DNA from 2 places in the Paraclostridium sp. AKS73 genome. Region 1 is predicted to be linked to the other one. Evidence: a T-box and tRNA genes for the amino acid it is inferred to sense, from the RefSeq annotation. Region 1 holds a T-box; the other holds one or more tRNA genes.
The links. A T-box is a leader RNA that pairs with one kind of tRNA and senses whether it is charged. The one in region 1 lies ahead of asnS (asparagine--tRNA ligase), so its partner is inferred to be a tRNA-Asn.

Region 1 (8,861 bases):
CTTTTTATAGAGGAGGTGTTTTTTATAAATTATGAAGTAATTGTTAAGTATAACGGAGATATACTTGAAATAGAAAAAGATTTAGGAGTATCAGTTGAAATATTAGGTTACAATTATGCAATTATAAGTACTGAAAGTCCTGAAAAAATTGACTTACTTTTAAATTATCCACAAATTGAGTATTTAGAAAAACCATTTATATTGACAACTCAAGATATACAAAGTTTTCAAGAACTGGAATTACGAGATTTAAAAATACAAATAGATTAACTGGAAAAGGGACTATTATAGGAATTATAGATTCAGGGATAGATTACAATATAGATTTATTCAAGGATTCAAATGGTAATTCTAAAATACTTTATTATTGGGATCAATCAATACAAGGGAAACCACCAGAAGGATTTCAGTATGGAACTTTATACACAAATGAAGATATAAACAAGGCAATTAAAAGAGAATTAACTATACCTATATCTCCGACAAGTACACATGGTACACATGTAGCTGGAATAGCCTGTCAAATAGCTGATGAAGCTAATTTAATTGTTGTAAGAGTTGGAAGCGTATTAACAGATGTCTTTTCTAAAAGTACTGAATTCATGAGAGCAATTAAATTTATCTTAGATAAAGCATTAGAGTTAAAAATGCCAGTAGCTATAAACATAAGTTACGGGAGCAATGAAGGCTCACATAGAGGTTTATCTTTATTTGAACAATACATTGATGATATGTCTGCATTTTGGAAAAACAATATAGTTGTAGCAGCAGGAAATAATGGAGATAAAGATGGTCATAAAAGTATAAAGCTGGATAAAGAGACAACAGAAGTTGAATTTGTAGTTGGAGAAAATGAGAAGATTTTAAATATAAATATATGGCCTCAATTTATTGATGATTTTAGTGTTTATATAGTTAATCCATCAAATATAAAGAGTCAGGAAATATCTTTAACTTCAGGAGAAATAAAAAATGTATTAGGGGGAACTAGAGTAAAAGGATATTTTTACCCAATAGCTCCGTATTCTTTATCTCGAAGAATATCGGTACAGCTTACTTCATCTGCATCTATAAATCCAGGTATATGGAAGTTGGTTTTTACACCTATAAATGTAGTTATGGGAGATATAAGTATATACTTACCTACATCAGAAGGTATTAGTAAAGATACACGCTTTTTAGAAGCTAATAAAAATTTAACAGTAACAGTTCCAGGAACTGCTAATAAAGTTATAACAGTCGGGAGCTTCAACTCAACTACAGATACTGTATCTATTTTCTCAGGAGAAGGAGATATTGATCAGAATATTTACAAACCAGATTTATTAGCACCAGGAGAAAACATTTTGTCAGTACTTCCAGGTGGTAGTATAGGAGCTTTAACTGGAACTAGCATGGCAACTCCACACGTTACTGGGGTAGTATCGTTATTAATGCAGTGGGGAATCGTTGACAAAAATGATCTATTTCTGTACTCACAAAAAATAAAGGCATTTTTATTAAAAGAATCAAAAAGGAGTTCTATAGATACATATCCAAATAATTCTATGGGGTTTGGATTTTTAGATTTAACAGATGTTAGATTAGATAATATATCTAATTTAAATAAAGAATATGATTTACTTTATAGAAAAAAGAAAAAAAAAAGTTAAAGAGCTAAGTAGATTAGACCTTCCACTTGATTTAGCTTTTAGATATCATGTAGAACATGGACCTAATTTTGAAGAAGAACTTAAAGCAATTGGATTAGATTATACTTACTATGAAATAAGTGATACAGAGGGGGTATTAACACTACCGATTAAAGATCCTAAAAGATATAATAAATTATTAAAAATAGAAGGTTTTAAATTCATAGATTCAAGTCTTGTTATGAATCAGCTAGGTACAATAAGCAGAGATACTAGTAATGGAGTGGTTGCTAAAGAAGAGATAGGAGCTAATTTTTGCAAAATAACTTGAATATACCCATAACTGGAAGTGGGGTATTAGTTGCAGTTTTAGATTCAGGTATAGATTACTTGCATGAAGATTTTATATATCCTGATAAAACATCTAAAATAGCATATATATGGGACCAAACTGAAGATGGAAATCCTCCAAAAGGGTACAAAATAGGAACTGAGTATTCAAGGGAAGATATAAACAAGGCTATACAAGCTAACGATAACAATTTAACTAAAGATGAAACCGGTCATGGAACTATGATCAGTGGAATATGTTCAGGCCTTGGCAATTTAAATAAGCAATATTCAGGGGTTGCACCAGATTCAGAACTTATAATAGTAAAGTTAAAAAAAATTGAGGGAAATTATGATAGTACATTTTTAAAAGCTGGAGTTATGTATGCATATGAAAAATCCATAGAGTTGAATAAACCAATAGTTATTAATTTATCTTTAGGAAGTAATAACTTAATAGGAGCAAAAGAGAATACATTAAGAAAAGAACCTCACTTTGCAAGGGGTGTATGTATAGTATCTGCAGTAGGAAATGAAGGAAATACTCAAACTCATTCAATGGGTAAAGTAAACTTTGTGGGACAACAAAAAGATATAGAAATTGAGATTTTTGAAGATGAAAGTCTTTTAGAAATAAATATATGGGTAAATAAGCCGGATAAAATAAGTGCAGCAGTTATAGCTCCTAGTGGAGAACAAAGTAAATTTATAACAGTATCTAGTTATAACGAGGTTTCAGGGCTATTCGATCTTGAATCTACATGGTATGTAATAACGTATGTATATCCCACTGAATATTCTGGGCAAGAACAAATAACAGTACTTCTTAAAAATGCAACTAAAGGAATATGGAAGATACGATTAAGAGGTGAGTATATAACAAATGGGATTTACAATGCTTATTTACCAAATCGAGCAATAATAAATCCTGGAACCAAGTTTAGAGACTCTACATCAGCATATACTATTAACTATCCAGCTACATATAGGGATGTAATTTCAGCAGGTGCATATAATTTAGTTGAAAATAGTATATGGCCACCATCATCTAGAGGGCCTACAATAAACGGGTTGTTAAGACCTGATATAGTAGCTCCAGGAGTAAATATAATTTCAACATATCCTGGAAATAAATATGCAACATTAACAGGTACATCTGCATCAGGAGCTTATTTATCAGGAGCGATTGCTCTGTATTTACAATATACAGTAGTCGACAAATATTATCCATCTAAAGGATTTACAAATATTATAAGAACCTATATACGTGCTGGAGCTAAAAGAAACTCAGAAATAGTTTATCCAAATGATATTTATGGATATGGTATTTTGGATATTAGAGGGGCTTTTGACCAACTCAAATAAAAAGGAGGAAGTTTTATTTTGGAAAAATCCTACCTTATAATTTATACAGGTGATATAGCATCTGATTTAAAAAAAGCTGGAATAGAAAAATATATGATTTTAAATCCTAGCCTTACTGTGATATATGTTCCGCAAAATTTCAGAGAAGAAACTTTAAATAGAATTCCTAGTATTACTTGGTGGCAAAGTTCTATTCCAATGAGTTCTTTAATTGAAATAACTAATAATTTAGATGAAGGAGTAAGTGTATCAGATGCAGCTTCAACAGATTATATATATAAAAACCCATATATACAATCAACAGGAAGAAATGTTTTAATTGCAATAATAGATTCAGGGATAGATTATTTACATCCAGATTTTATGGAAAACAATAAAACAAAAATAATATCTATATGGGATCAAGAAAGTGAAAAAAAATCCTCCAGATGGATTAATATTTGGAAGTGAATTTACAAGCGAGGATATAAATAAAGCTATAGAAGAAAACGATAAAACATTAAGTGAAGATAGTATAGGAACAGGAACTACAGCAGCAGGCATAGCAGCAGGTAGGGGGAATCTAAATTCTCAATATAAAGGTGTTGCAATTGACAGTAAATTGGTTGTTGTTAAGCTTAGAGAATATAAAGACACATATAAAAAAGGAAAGATAAACTACCAAGGATCAGATTTTTTAGCATCTATAAGGTATGTATTAGATGTGGCAAAAAAAGAAAATAAAAATATGATAATAAATTTAACTGTAGGACTGATTTCTAAATCTATAGTTGAGTCGACTATGTTATCTACGTTTAATGAACTATCACAACCTGGAAATATAGTAGTAAGTGGAGCTGGAAATGAAGGAAATACAGATATTCATTATAGAGGTAATATAAAAAATAAAGAAACAGTAGATGATATAATCATACAAGTAGGAGAGCAAACAAACTTAGATATAAAATTAGTTGTAAATGGTCCTGATAAAATTGGTGCCATGATAATATCTCCAGCAGGTGAAATGAGCTATAAAATTATGTATTCACCTGATTATTATGTGTATAAAGGAAAATTTAATTTAGAAAGCACTCCTTATGAAATGAGACTTTCTTATCCTTGGTTAGAATCAGGTAATGAGGAGTTAACAATAAGTTTGTATGATATAAAGCCTGGTATATGGACCCTTAGATTGATTCCTGAATTTATAATAGAAGGAAACTATGATGTTTATTTACCAAATAAGAATATAATTTCTGAAGAAACAAGATTTTCAGATCCAGCATCAGAAGCTACTATAAGTATGTATGCAGCATCTGAAAATGTAATAACTATAGGAGCCTATAACGATAAAACAGATAGTATTTGGATAGGATCTTCAAAGGGACCTGTAAATTTAGACCTTATTAAACCAGATATAGTAGCTCCAGGAGTAGACATAATATCAACTTATATAAATAGTTCATACAATACATCTATTGGAACTGGAGTTAGTTCTTCAATAGTAAGTGGAGTATTAGCAATTATACTTGAGTATATAACTTCAGAGTATGAATTTGCTGAAGAATTACTGTCAGTTCAACCATTAAAAACATATTTAATGCTAGGTGCTACTAAAAAGATATATATATATATCCGAATATTACGCAAGGGTATGGAATATTAAATTTAAAAATACTATAGTAGAAATTGCAAAGAACTTTGAATAATATGAATTTTATAGACTATAATGTAAAAACTAATTACAAAATAAAAAAAGAGGTGATTAGTATGACAAATGAAAAAAGCAAGCCACTAAATGGAGAAGGAAACAAAAGATTAAAAGCTCATAGACCTGTGAACAATGAATATACAGCAGCATGGGCAGGAACTAAAGAGTTAAAAGACGATAGTAAGGTATCGATACCATCGTTAAATAATGTTGAAGAAGCTAAAGATTGGGTAGATAATGGAAGTAAATTATAAGCAAAAACGCTACTTAATTTAATTAAGTAGCGTTTTTATTAACTCCGTATTTTTATTCACTAGGGACTAGTATATATTCACCTGATTTTATATTATAATCACTAGAAATAATATCTATATTTTCTTTGTAAATAACCTTTCTAAAATCATCAATGTCTTCAATATTGGTATTGTAAGATTTTATTATATCGTCTATAGTTTCTCCTGAGTTAACTAAATGCTTTACCAAGTGACGCCCATCCATAACCTTCGTATAAGCTTTATTATAAGAAAGTTCAGTTAAATCATTAAAAGCAGGTACGTTTTCAGATAAATAATTTACAGAAGTATCTAAACAAGTTATATAATTATAGATAGCTTCTTTGAAAACCTGAGACAAAGAAGAGCAATCATCAACTACAGGGCCTATGAAGAGCAATACAACTATAATTAATAATACATATTTCATATAAAATACCCTCCTACATAGAAGTATTATAAAATTTGTGAAAATATACAAATTTTATGAAAAATAAAACATTGACTAGGAAAATATAAGTTGGTATAATCTTAGTAATAATTGAAATAATATAAAAATAAAGACAGTGAAGAGAAGAGTAGGTATAAAATGTAGTTATAGCGATTTGAGGACGGTGAAAGCTCAATACGAAGTTTATATTGAAGAACATCTCGGAGTCTCTAACCGAAATTTAATAGAGTAGGCTTAGACGGAAGGTCCCGTTATAGACCATAAGCAATGCTTAGCTAAGAGGCCATTTTTATGGCAATTAGGGTGGTACCGCGATAGTAATAGTCTTTCGTCCCTTTATTTGGGATGAAGGGCTTTTTTTAATATTTAAATTTAAATTTTAGGAGGACATAAAATGCAAAGAGATTTTATAGAAATTAAAGATCTTTACAGAAACAAAGAAGAATACATCGGGAAAAGGGTAAAAGTAGCTGGATGGATAAGAACATCTAGAGCATCTAAAAATTTCGGATTTATAGAATTAAATGACGGAAGTTTCTTTAAAAATATGCAAGTAGTAATATCAGATGAAAAATTAGGAAACTTTAAAGAAATAACTAAGCTTCCAATAAGTTCATCAATCCTAGTTGAAGGTGAACTAGTATCAACAGAAGGAGCAAAACAACCTGTAGAAATACATGCAACTAATATTGAACTAGAAGGAGAATCAGATAGTTCATACCCATTACAAAAGAAAAGACATACTTTAGAATATTTAAGAACTATAGCTCATTTAAGACCTAGAAGTAACACTTTTTCAGCAGTGTTTAGAGTAAGAAGTTTAGCAGCTTATGCTATACACAAGTTCTTCCAAGATAGAAACTTCGTATATGCACATTCACCAATTATAACAGGAAGTGACTGTGAAGGTGCTGGAGAAATGTTTAGAATAACAACTATGGATTTAAATAGTATACCTAAAACTGAAGAAGGTGCAATAGATTACTCTAACGACTTCTTTGGAAAAGAAGCTAACCTAACAGTTAGTGGACAATTAAATGCTGAAATAATGGCACTTGCATTTAGAAATGTTTATACATTTGGACCAACATTTAGAGCAGAAAATTCATTTACACAAAGACATGCATCAGAGTTTTGGATGATAGAGCCTGAAATAGCATTTGCTGACTTAGAAGATAACATGGAACTTGCAGAAGATATGATAAAATACGTTATAAGTTATGTTATGGAACATGCTCCAGAAGAAATGGAATTCTTTAATAGTTTCATAGATAAAGGATTAATAGAAAGATTAAACAATGTAGTAAACTCTGAATTTACTAGGATAACATATACTAAAGCTGTAGAAATGTTACAAGAATCAGGTCATGAGTTTGAATATCCAGTTCAATGGGGAGACGACCTTCAAACAGAGCATGAAAGATACTTAACAGAACAAGTATTTAAAGCTCCTGTATTTGTTACAGATTATCCAAAAGACATAAAAGCATTCTATATGAGAATGAATGAAGATGGAAAAACTGTTAGAGCTATGGACCTTTTAGTTCCTGGTGTAGGGGAAATAGTTGGAGGATCTCAAAGAGAAGAGAGACATGATGTATTATTAGATAGAATAAAAGAAATGAATTTAAATGAAGAAGATTACTGGTGGTATTTAGAATTAAGAAAATACGGAACAGCTACTCATTCAGGATTTGGATTAGGGTTTGAGAGAATAATAATGTATATGACTGGTATGGCAAATATAAGAGACGTAATACCATTCCCTAGAACTCCAAAAGCAGATCTAATTTTATGAATATAATAAATTTTATTATATAAACAAAAGCCTTTAGATATTATCTAAGGGCTTTTAACATTTAAATTAAAATACATTATAATATATTAATTTAGTGGAGAATATAAATTAAATATAAGCTAAATTTCAATATGTAGACATTAAAACTTTATTAGAATATAATAGTAATAAGGTTAAAAGATAAAGGTTAATCAGGAGGTAAAGCGATGTCAGACGATAGAATAATTGATTTCAATGAATTAAAAAATAAAGTAAAAGATTCTGATGTAGATAAGTTTGAACAATATATATATACTCTGTATAACTCAGTAATGAGTGGTAGTATGAGTATGGTCGAGTTTTCTAAAAAAATAATGGAATATATGAATGAAAATAACATATCTCAAGAAAAATTTATAAATATACAAAAGAAATTTATGGAGAGATATGGAATGGATTCTTCTGAAATTGATGAACAATTAAAGAATATTGGTATAGATCCTAAAAATATAGATTTAAGTAATATGGACAATGTCAATTTTGAAGAAATAAAAAAAAGTATAGGGTTTTACGAAAAATATAATTTTAAGATAAAACCAAAAGCTTCTGTAGAAACATATATAAAAAATGATCATAATGATATAAGAATTATACTAGATCAAGAACAAGTTACTTTAATAAGTAAAGGAAAGATAAATCTTGTTGATGCAGAGCTTAATGAACTTTTACTATCATACAAAAACTCACTAGATAAGACTATAAATATAACTATGTGTGAAAACATAACAGAATATGATTATTAAAAAAGAGATAGGAATTATCCTATCTCTTTTTTTAATGTTCAGAAAGACCACTCTCGCTGAATTTTTCATTAAATTTATGATAAATTTTGTTTATAGGTTTTTTTAGAGGTAATGCAATTATAAGAGAAATTACTATATAGAATGTTAGAATAGATAAATCTCTATATAATACAGGAGTATAAACCCCACCTACAGACTCTCTTAACATAGAAATTGCATAAGTAAATGGGAGATATGGATTTACCATTTGGAAAAACTCAGGTGTAACCTCTATTGGGAATGTACCACCTGAACCAGCTACTTGGATAACCAAAAGTATAATTCCCATAGCTTTACCCATATTACCGAATACAGAAAGTAAAGAGTATACAATAGCTGTAAACACTATACTTGTAAACACAGAACCTAATACTAGTAGAACTGGATCTACAGGTTTTACACCAAGAACATAAATATCTCCTAAACTTACTATTAGTGCTTGGATTATTGCAATTGCTACAAATGTAAGTCCTCTACCAAAATAAACTTCATAAGATTTATAA
Region 2 (8,861 bases), on a different contig from region 1:
CTCTAGCTAGCATAACATCAGACTCAGTTATTGCTCCAACACCACAGTGTATAACTCTAACAGCAACTTCTTCTGTAGATAATTTTTCTAATGATTGCTTAACAGCTTGAACAGATCCTTGAACGTCAGCTTTAACAACTACGTTTAACTCTTTAACTTCAGCATCTGACATTTGGCTAAAGAATTCATCAAGACTTATTCTTTGATTAGATTTTAGCATTTCTTCTCTTGCTATATGTTGTCTCTTTTCAGCTACATTTCTTGCTATTTTTTCAGTAGCAACTGCAACGAATTGATCTCCACCTTGAGGAACTTCTGATAATCCTAATATTTCAACTGCAGTAGCTGGTCCAGCAACTTTAACTCTTCTACCTTTATCGTTTATCATCGCTCTAACTTTTCCACAAGCAGTACCTGCAACTATAGGATCTCCAACTTTTAAAGTTCCTCCTTGAACAAGTACAGTTGCAACAGGTCCTCTTCCTTTATCAAGTTGAGCTTCTATAACTGTTCCTACTGCTCTTTTATTTGGATTAGCTTTTAATTCTTCCATCTCTGCAACTAGTAATATCATTTCAAGTAATGTGTCTATATTAGTTTGTTGTCTAGCTGATACAGGAACTGATATAACATCCCCACCCCAGTCTTCAACTAATAGACCTTGATCTGCTAATTCTTGTTTAACTCTATCTGTATTAGCATCTGGTTTATCTATTTTGTTTATAGCAACTATTATTGGTACTTCTGCTGCTTTAGCATGGTTTATAGCTTCTATTGTTTGAGGCATTATACCATCATCTGCTGCAACAACTAATATAGCCATATCTGTTACTTGTGCTCCTCTAGCTCTCATAGATGTGAAAGCCTCATGTCCTGGTGTATCTAAGAATACTATTTTTTCTCCATTTATATTAACTTCAGATGCCCCTATATGTTGAGTTATTCCACCTGCTTCTTTGTTTGTTACACTTGTTGATCTTATAGCATCTAATAAAGATGTTTTACCATGGTCAACATGTCCCATAACTGTAACTATAGGAGATCTTTTTACTAAATCTTCTTCTTTATCTTCTTCTATTTCCATTAATGCATCTATTTCTGCTGCTTCTTGTTCTGATGTATCCTTTTCTACTAATTCAAATCCATAATCTTTAGCTACTAAAGAAGCTATTTCAAAATTTAACTCTTGGTTTATTGTTGCCATAGTTCCCATTTTCATAAGCTTCATTATTATTTCTGTAGCTGGTTTTTCTAAACTATTTGCTAATTCTTGAACAGTTAAGCTACCTTCCACTGATACTGTTGGAAGTCCACTTCCTTTAACCTCTTCATTTAATAATTCCATAGCCATTTCTGCATCATCTTGACTTAATTCATCATTCTTATCATTTACGTTTATATCTAATTCTCCTAGTTTAGCTATAAGTTCTTCACTAGTCATTCCTAAATTTTCTGCTAATTGGTATACTCTTGTTGACACAAGACCACCCCCTATTATATTTTTGTATTTTCAATAAGTTCTAAAACCTTATTTGCAAAACTTGCGTCCTTAATTCCAACAACTGCTCTAGGCGCTTTTCCAATAGCTAATCCTAATTGCAATTTAGTTGAATATGTAACACAGTTTATATTTCTAAAAGATGTTTTATCTTTAAATAACTTTTTCGTGTTATTCGAAGCATCATCTGCTACTATAACTAATTTCACCCTATTTTTTTTAATGTCAAGCATAGTTGAATCATCACCGGATACTAATTTACCTGCACGCTGTGCGAGACCTAGAAAAGAATAAATTTTTGCTTCATTATTATTCATCATCTTCAATCTCCTTAATTAGTGATTCATATACTTCTTCAGGAATTTCCATTTTAAAAGCTCTACTTAGGGCATTGCTTTTAATAGCCTTTTTTAAACATTCACTACAGTTACAAATATATGCACCTCTACCGTTTGCTTTTCCTGTTTTATCTAAAAATATCTGTCCTTCTTTGTTCTTAACAATTCTTATTAACTCTTTTTTATTGTCTCTATCTTGACAAGCTATACACTTTCTTTGAGGAACTTTTTTTTACCTTTTGCAAATGTATCACTCCTTATATCTAAGCATCTAGTTCATCTTGATTTGCTGCTTCTTTAGCTGCTTGAGTTTCGCTTTTTATATCGATTTTCCAGTTAGTTAACTTAGCTGCAAGTCTAGCATTTTGACCTTCTTTACCTATAGCTAGTGATAATTGATAATCCGGAACTATAACTAAAGCACTCTTCTCTTCTTCATTTACATCTACAGACATAACTTTTGATGGGCTTAGAGCTGCTGATATAAATTCAACTGGGTTTTCACTGTACTTGATTATATCTATTTTTTCGTCACCTAGTTCATCAACTATATTTTTAACTCTTGATCCTTTTGGTCCAACACATGCTCCTATTGGATCTATATTTTCATCTACTGAGCTAACTGCCATCTTAGTTCTAGATCCAGCTTCTCTTGCAATGCTTTTAACTTGAACAGTTCCTTCAAATATTTCTGGAACTTCCATTTCAAATAGTCTCTTAACTAAACCTGGGTGACTTCTTGAAACACTGATTTGAGGTCCCTTATTAGTTTTCTTCACTTCTAATATATAAACCTTTATTTTTTGTCCTGCTTGATAATGTTCTCCTGGTATTTGCTCTGCTTGAGTCATTATAGCTTCTATTCTTCCAAGATTCACATGCACTATGTTTTTATTTACTCTAGCAACCTCTCCAGTAACTATTTCATCTTGTTTGTCTATAAACTCATTATACACGATATCTCTTTCAGCTTCTCTTATTCTTTGAACAACTACTTGCTTTGCAGTTTGAGCTGCTATTCTTCCAAATTCTGTAGTAGTTATCTCATTTTCTATTATATCACCAATTTCATAGTTAGGACTTATTTGTCTAGCCTCATCTATTTCAATTTCTAAGAAAGTATCATATATATCTTCTGAGTCAACAACTACTCTTTGAGAGTAAACTTTTACATCTCCTTTTTCTCTATCAAAATATACTCTAACATTTTGAGCTGATCCAAAGTTCTTTTTATAAGCTGTTAATAGTGCTTGTTCTATAGTATCTATAAGTATTTCTTTATCTATTCCTCTATCTTTTTCTAATTCATCTAATGCTTCTACAAACTCGTGGTTCATTTTTTTATCCTCCTATTTTTCGATATTAAGTTTTAATTAGAATTTTACAGCAAGTCTTATAAGTGCTATATCTTTTTTATCAAATTCCATCTCTTCACCGTCTACTATTAATTTAACGACTTTATTTTCAGCTAGTTCAACTAATTCAGCTTCAAAATGTTTTAATCCATTTGTAGGTTTATATAATTTAACCTCTACATCTCTACCAGCATATCTGACGAAGTCCTTTTCTTTTTTTAATGGTCTATCAAGTCCTGGTGAAGATACTTCTAAGAAGTAGTTTTCTTTTATTGGATCTTTTTCATCTAATATAGGGTTTATAGCTCTAGTTACAACTTCACAGTCGTTTAAAGATACCCCCCCATCTTTATCTATAAATATTCTTAAGTAATATTCGCCCGCTTCTTTAACATATTCAACATCAACAAGTTCGATGTTATGTTCATTAGTTATTGGAAGTACTAATTCTTCTATCATTGCTTCTGTACTTTTTTTCATTCGACTTACCTCCTATTCAGTTGTTATTTTATAGCCTATAAGTACTATAAATAAAAGAGTGAGAACTTTCCGTCTCACTCTTAGTTTTTACATTTTATACTATTTTATATACTATAATACCATACATTGTTTTATTTGCAAATTTTCTAGTATTATTCAATGTTTTATCCTATTTTTTATAGTTTTAAATTTAGTTTTTTTGAACTTTATTATTAATAAATTTATATATCCTATCAAAATATTCTTTTCCTAATATATCATATCCATTAACATGTTGAACTCCATCTATTAGCCATAACTCTTTCTTGTTATGAGGTATATTATCATAAATTATTTTGCTACTATTTGGAGAACATACCTTATCCTCTTTCCCATGTATTAAAAACATAGGAGTTGTAATATGCTGAACCGCTTTATATGGCTTTACATCTTCATAGCTAAATCCAGATTTAACTTTTGTATATATATTTCCCATAAATTTAGCATACACAACAGGTAATAGTGGTATATTTTTATCTTCTACTCCTAACCTTATAGCATCTTGCATCTCATGATAAGGAGAATCTGCTATATAAAAATCTACATACTTATTTTTTTCATTAATTTCTGAATGCATAACAACAGTTGCAGCACCCATTGAATGTCCATGAGCCCCTAATAGCCCATTTGGATATTTTTGTTTCACAAACCTTGCTACATTTTCTAAATCATATCTTTCATAAAGTCCAAATGTATAATCATTTCCACCAGTATGTCCTGTATGCCTTTGGTTATATAGCATTACATTATACCCATATTCTAAATATTCATATGCTTTTTCTAGATATTCATAATAATTACTTTCAATTCCATGAACTAATATTATGCTTTTATCAGTATTTACATTAGACTTTATAAACTTTCCTTCTATTTTATATCCATTTTCAGGTGAGTTTATAAAAACATCTTCATACTTATATTTTTTTAACTTATCTAAAGGCTTACCTTCTCTATGTGAAAAACTTCTACTATATCTTCATTTTTTATTTTTTGACTTGATCCAACAGATCCATCATACACTAAATACCCTACTACGCAAGATCCTATTAATAAAACTAAACTGATTAAAAACACTGCTAAAACTGACTTTTTCATTAATTCCTCCCATTTTTATCACTTGGTACTAATACTTAGTATATATTAAAATTAAATTCTTTTCTATCTTTTAATTCCAAAAAATTAAAAAACAAGCTATTATTAGCTTGTCTATTAATTGGAGCTAGTGATAGGAATCGAACCTACAACCTGCTGATTACAAGTCAGCTGCTCTACCGTTGAGCCACACTAGCATATTGGCGGGAATAACAGGACTCGAACCTGTGACCCATTGATTAACAGTCAATTGCTCTACCAACTGAGCTATATTCCCATTTTATTTTGGAGGCGACACCCAGATTCGAACTGGGGATCAAGGAGTTGCAGTCCACTGCCTTACCACTTGGCTATGTCGCCTCATTTCTTACAGTATTATTATATTATGTTTTTTAATTTTGTTAACCTTTTTATTAATTTTTCACTTTTTCTTCGATTTTTTCGACACTTAATATGTACATAATTTCAGTTTATCATTTCCTTTTTTAATTAGATAAAATCCTACTATTAAATATATTACATTCATCCATAACCCTATTGGATTTGGTATTATAATTAAAAAATTATTTAATATATGGGCAAATATAGTTGCTTTAATAGACTTAGTGTAATAATAAATTAAACCTAATATTATTCCGCCTCCAAATGCAGCTACACCTTGTATAATATTTAAGTGAACAATTCCAAATATCAAAGCTGAATATACTATAGCTTTTATAGGTTTATTGCTAAATTTTTCTAATAACTTTCCAAGTAAAATTTTTCTAAAGATTAATTCTTCAATTATAGGTCCTATTATAATAACTTGAATACTAATTACTATCGTATTTATGATAGTAGCATTTTGCATATATGTATTAAAAATATTTTTTGATGGAACTATATGTAAATATAAAATCCAATTTGATATTATAACACTTTTTACTAAAACAAATCCTAAAATCATGCATATACAACTCACCATATTTTTTTTTAGTAAAAACCTACTTTTACTTTCATTAAATTCCTTATTTTTCCCCGGAAATATTTTTTCGATATTTTTAAGCAAATTAAAATTATTAAAACATCACAAATCCCTATAATCAACGAGATTAAGTTTATATCCATAATAATTCCCCCTTTTTATATTCATTTTAATTATATACTTAAAGTCCTAATATGTACAAATAGGATTATAACTCTCAAGTTTCTATAAGTTATAATCCTATTTATTAGAATAATGATAATTGATTCTTATCACTCATATTTTCTAAAGATCCATGATTCGTTAAAGTTTCAATTACAGTTTTTGAAATTTTAGTTCTCTTTCTAAGATCTTCTTTAGATATAAATTCTCCATTATCCCTTTCATTTTGGATATTTATTGCTGCATTCTCGCCTACACCTTGTAGAGCTATCATAGGTGGCAGTAAAGTCTTCTCGCCTACAACCTGGAAGTTTTTCGCATCTGATTTGTATATATCAACCGGAATTATCTTTATACCTCTAGCATACATTTCAAGAGCAACTTCTAAAACCGTCAACATATTTTTTTCTTTAGTAGTGGCTTCATTTCCTAACTCTTCAATTTCTCTTATTTTTGATTTTATAGCCCCTAATCCTTTTACAATTAAATCTGCATCAAAATCTTCTGCCTTAGTTGTAAAATAAGTTGCATAAAAAGCTTCTGGGTAATGAACCTTGCAATACGCAAGTCTAAATGACATCATTACGTATGCAACAGCATGTGCTTTAGGGAACATGTATTTAATTTGTTGGCATGACCATATATACCATTCTGGAACATCATTCTTTTCCATTTCTTCTATATGTTCAGGTTTTAATCCCCTACCTTTTCTAACACTTTCCATTATTGTGAAGGCCATTTTAGGTGGTAATCCTTTAAATATAAGGTAGTTCATTATATCGTCACGAGTAGATATAACATCCTTAAGACCTACTATTTCCTTTTGAACTAGCTCTTGAGCATTATTTAACCAAACGTCAGTACCATGAGAAAGGCCAGATATACGAACAAGCTCTGCAAATGTAGTTGGCTTAGTATCAAGTAGCATTTGTCTAACGAACTTAGTTCCAAACTCAGGTATTGCTAGTGAACCTATTGGACAATTTATTTCTTCTGGTGTAACTCCTAGTGCATCTGTTGATGTAAATAATGACATAGTCTCTTTATCATCTAATGGTATTGTTGTAGCATCTATACCAGTTATATCTTCAAGCATTCTTATTATGGTCGGCACATCGTGCCCTAGTATGTCTAATTTAAGTATTCTACCACTTATAGAGTGATAGTCAAAGTGAGTAGTTATTACTCCACACGAAGTATCATTTGCAGGGTATTGTATAGGCGTAAAATCATACACATCTTTATAATGAGGAACAACCATAACTCCACCAGGATGTTGTCCTGATGTTCTTTTTACTCCTGTACATCCATTTGCTAATCTTAAAGCTTCTGCTGAAGTAGTGTTTATATTGTTTTCTTCTATATATTTTTTAGCATATCCAAATGCTGTTTTTTCTGCTACTGTACCTATCGTTCCAGCTCTGTAAACATAGCCTTCACCAAATAGCTCCTCTGTGTATTTATGAATTATTGGCTGATAATCCCCCGAGAAGTTTAGATCTATATCCGGTTCTTTATCTCCTTCAAATCCTAAGAAAACTTCAAATGGTATATCATGACCATCTTTTTTTAGGCGTCTTCCACATTTTGGACAATCTTTATCTGGTAAGTCTGCTCCTGATCCCCATTCTCCTATTTCATAAAAATAAGAGTATTTACATTCTTCATTTTCGCATATATAGTGAGCAGGCAACGGATTAACTTCGGTTATATCACTCATAGTAGCCGCAAAAGATGACCCAACAGATCCCCTCGATCCCACTAGGTATCCATCTCTTAATGACTTAGTAACAAGTTTTTGAGAAATGATGTACATAACTGCATATCCATTTCCAATTATAGAGTTTAATTCTCTATCCAATCTTACTTTAACTACTTCTGGCATAGGATCTCCATAAATCCTTTTTGCCTTTTCATAGCACATTTCCCTAAGTTCTACATCAGACCCTTCTATTACAGGTGGGTATGTATCATCGGGAATCGGTTTTATATCTTCAATCATATCTGCTATTTTATTAGTATTTGCTACAACTACTTCGTATGCTTCTACTGGATCTAAATAGCTAAATTCTTCTAACATCTCATCTGTCGTTCTAAAATGAAGATATGTCTCTTCTTCATCTACCTTAAATCCTTGAGAATTTTTTAAAACTTTTCTTAGAACAGCCTCATGCTTATCTAAAAAATGTACATCTCCTGTAGCTACTGGTATTTTATTAAATTTCTTAGCTACATTTATTAGTTTTCTATTTAAATCCCTTAATTCTTCTTCATCTTTAACTTCACCTTTTTCAATCATGAATCTATTGTTATCAATTGGCATAACTTCTATATAGTCATATAAATCTATTATCTTTTCTATTTCTTCGTCTGGTAAATTTTTCTTAACAGCTGCGAATACTTGTCCTGCTTCACAGGCAGACCCTATTATCAAGCCTTCTTTATGCTTTCCTAATACACTTCTTAGTATCCTAGGAGCTCTGTAAAAGTGATTTACATGTGCATCTGATACAATCTTATATAAGTTTTTTAATCCAGTATAATTTTTAGCAAGCAAAGTTATATGATTTGTTGCAATTTTTGTATAGTCAAGGCCTCCAAGCTTTTCATTTACATCACTTAACTTTTCAACACCTTCTTTTTTAAGCATCTCTAAAAACTTTATAAATATATGAGCGGTTGCCTCTGCGTCGTCTACTGCTCTATGGTGATTTAAAAGAGGTATTCCTAATGCTTTAGCAATAAGGTTCAACCTATGTCTTTTTAATTGTGGTAATAAAACCCTAGCTAAAGTTAAAGTGTCTATACTCTTATTTTTAAACTCTAGACCTTGTTCTCTACTTTTTTGAGATATAAATCCCATATCAAAATCTGCATTATGCGCAACTAAAACATCATCACCTACAAATTCTAAAAACTTAGGTAGTATAGCC

Region 2: it encodes a tRNA-Asn, which carries the amino acid that the T-box ahead of asnS (asparagine--tRNA ligase) is inferred to sense. The anticodon was not compared.

Annotation. Positions count from the first base shown of each region.
Region 1 is NZ_JAIXHU010000013.1:5,495-14,355, forward strand. Features, by position in the region: gene LEQ07_RS08940 (hypothetical protein) at 16-270, shown strand; gene LEQ07_RS08945 (S8 family serine peptidase) at 321-1,652, shown strand; gene LEQ07_RS08950 (hypothetical protein) at 1,615-1,962, shown strand; gene LEQ07_RS08955 (S8 family peptidase) at 1,947-3,326, shown strand; gene LEQ07_RS08960 (hypothetical protein) at 3,345-3,776, shown strand; gene LEQ07_RS08965 (S8 family peptidase) at 3,736-4,971, shown strand; gene LEQ07_RS08970 (CDIF630_02480 family spore surface protein) at 5,076-5,270, shown strand; gene LEQ07_RS08975 (hypothetical protein) at 5,323-5,718, opposite strand; T-box leader at 5,846-6,078, shown strand; gene asnS (asparagine--tRNA ligase) at 6,134-7,537, shown strand; gene LEQ07_RS08985 (DUF3867 domain-containing protein) at 7,744-8,319, shown strand; gene LEQ07_RS08990 (YhgE/Pip domain-containing protein) at 8,351-8,861, opposite strand, start outside.
Region 2 is NZ_JAIXHU010000026.1:33,924-42,784, forward strand. Features, by position in the region: gene infB (translation initiation factor IF-2) at 1-1,480, opposite strand, end outside; gene LEQ07_RS13645 (L7Ae/L30e/S12e/Gadd45 family ribosomal protein) at 1,495-1,815, opposite strand; gene rnpM (RNase P modulator RnpM) at 1,808-2,044, opposite strand; gene nusA (transcription termination factor NusA) at 2,100-3,173, opposite strand; gene rimP (ribosome maturation factor RimP) at 3,210-3,671, opposite strand; partial or broken gene LEQ07_RS13665 (alpha/beta hydrolase) at 3,862-4,611, opposite strand; gene LEQ07_RS13670 (hypothetical protein) at 4,644-4,805, opposite strand; tRNA gene LEQ07_RS13675 (tRNA-Thr) at 4,925-4,999, opposite strand; tRNA gene LEQ07_RS13680 (tRNA-Asn) at 5,004-5,079, opposite strand; tRNA gene LEQ07_RS13685 (tRNA-Cys) at 5,089-5,162, opposite strand; gene LEQ07_RS13690 (CPBP family intramembrane glutamic endopeptidase) at 5,251-5,766, opposite strand; gene LEQ07_RS13695 (hypothetical protein) at 5,775-5,909, opposite strand; partial or broken gene LEQ07_RS13700 (PolC-type DNA polymerase III) at 6,014-8,861, opposite strand, start outside.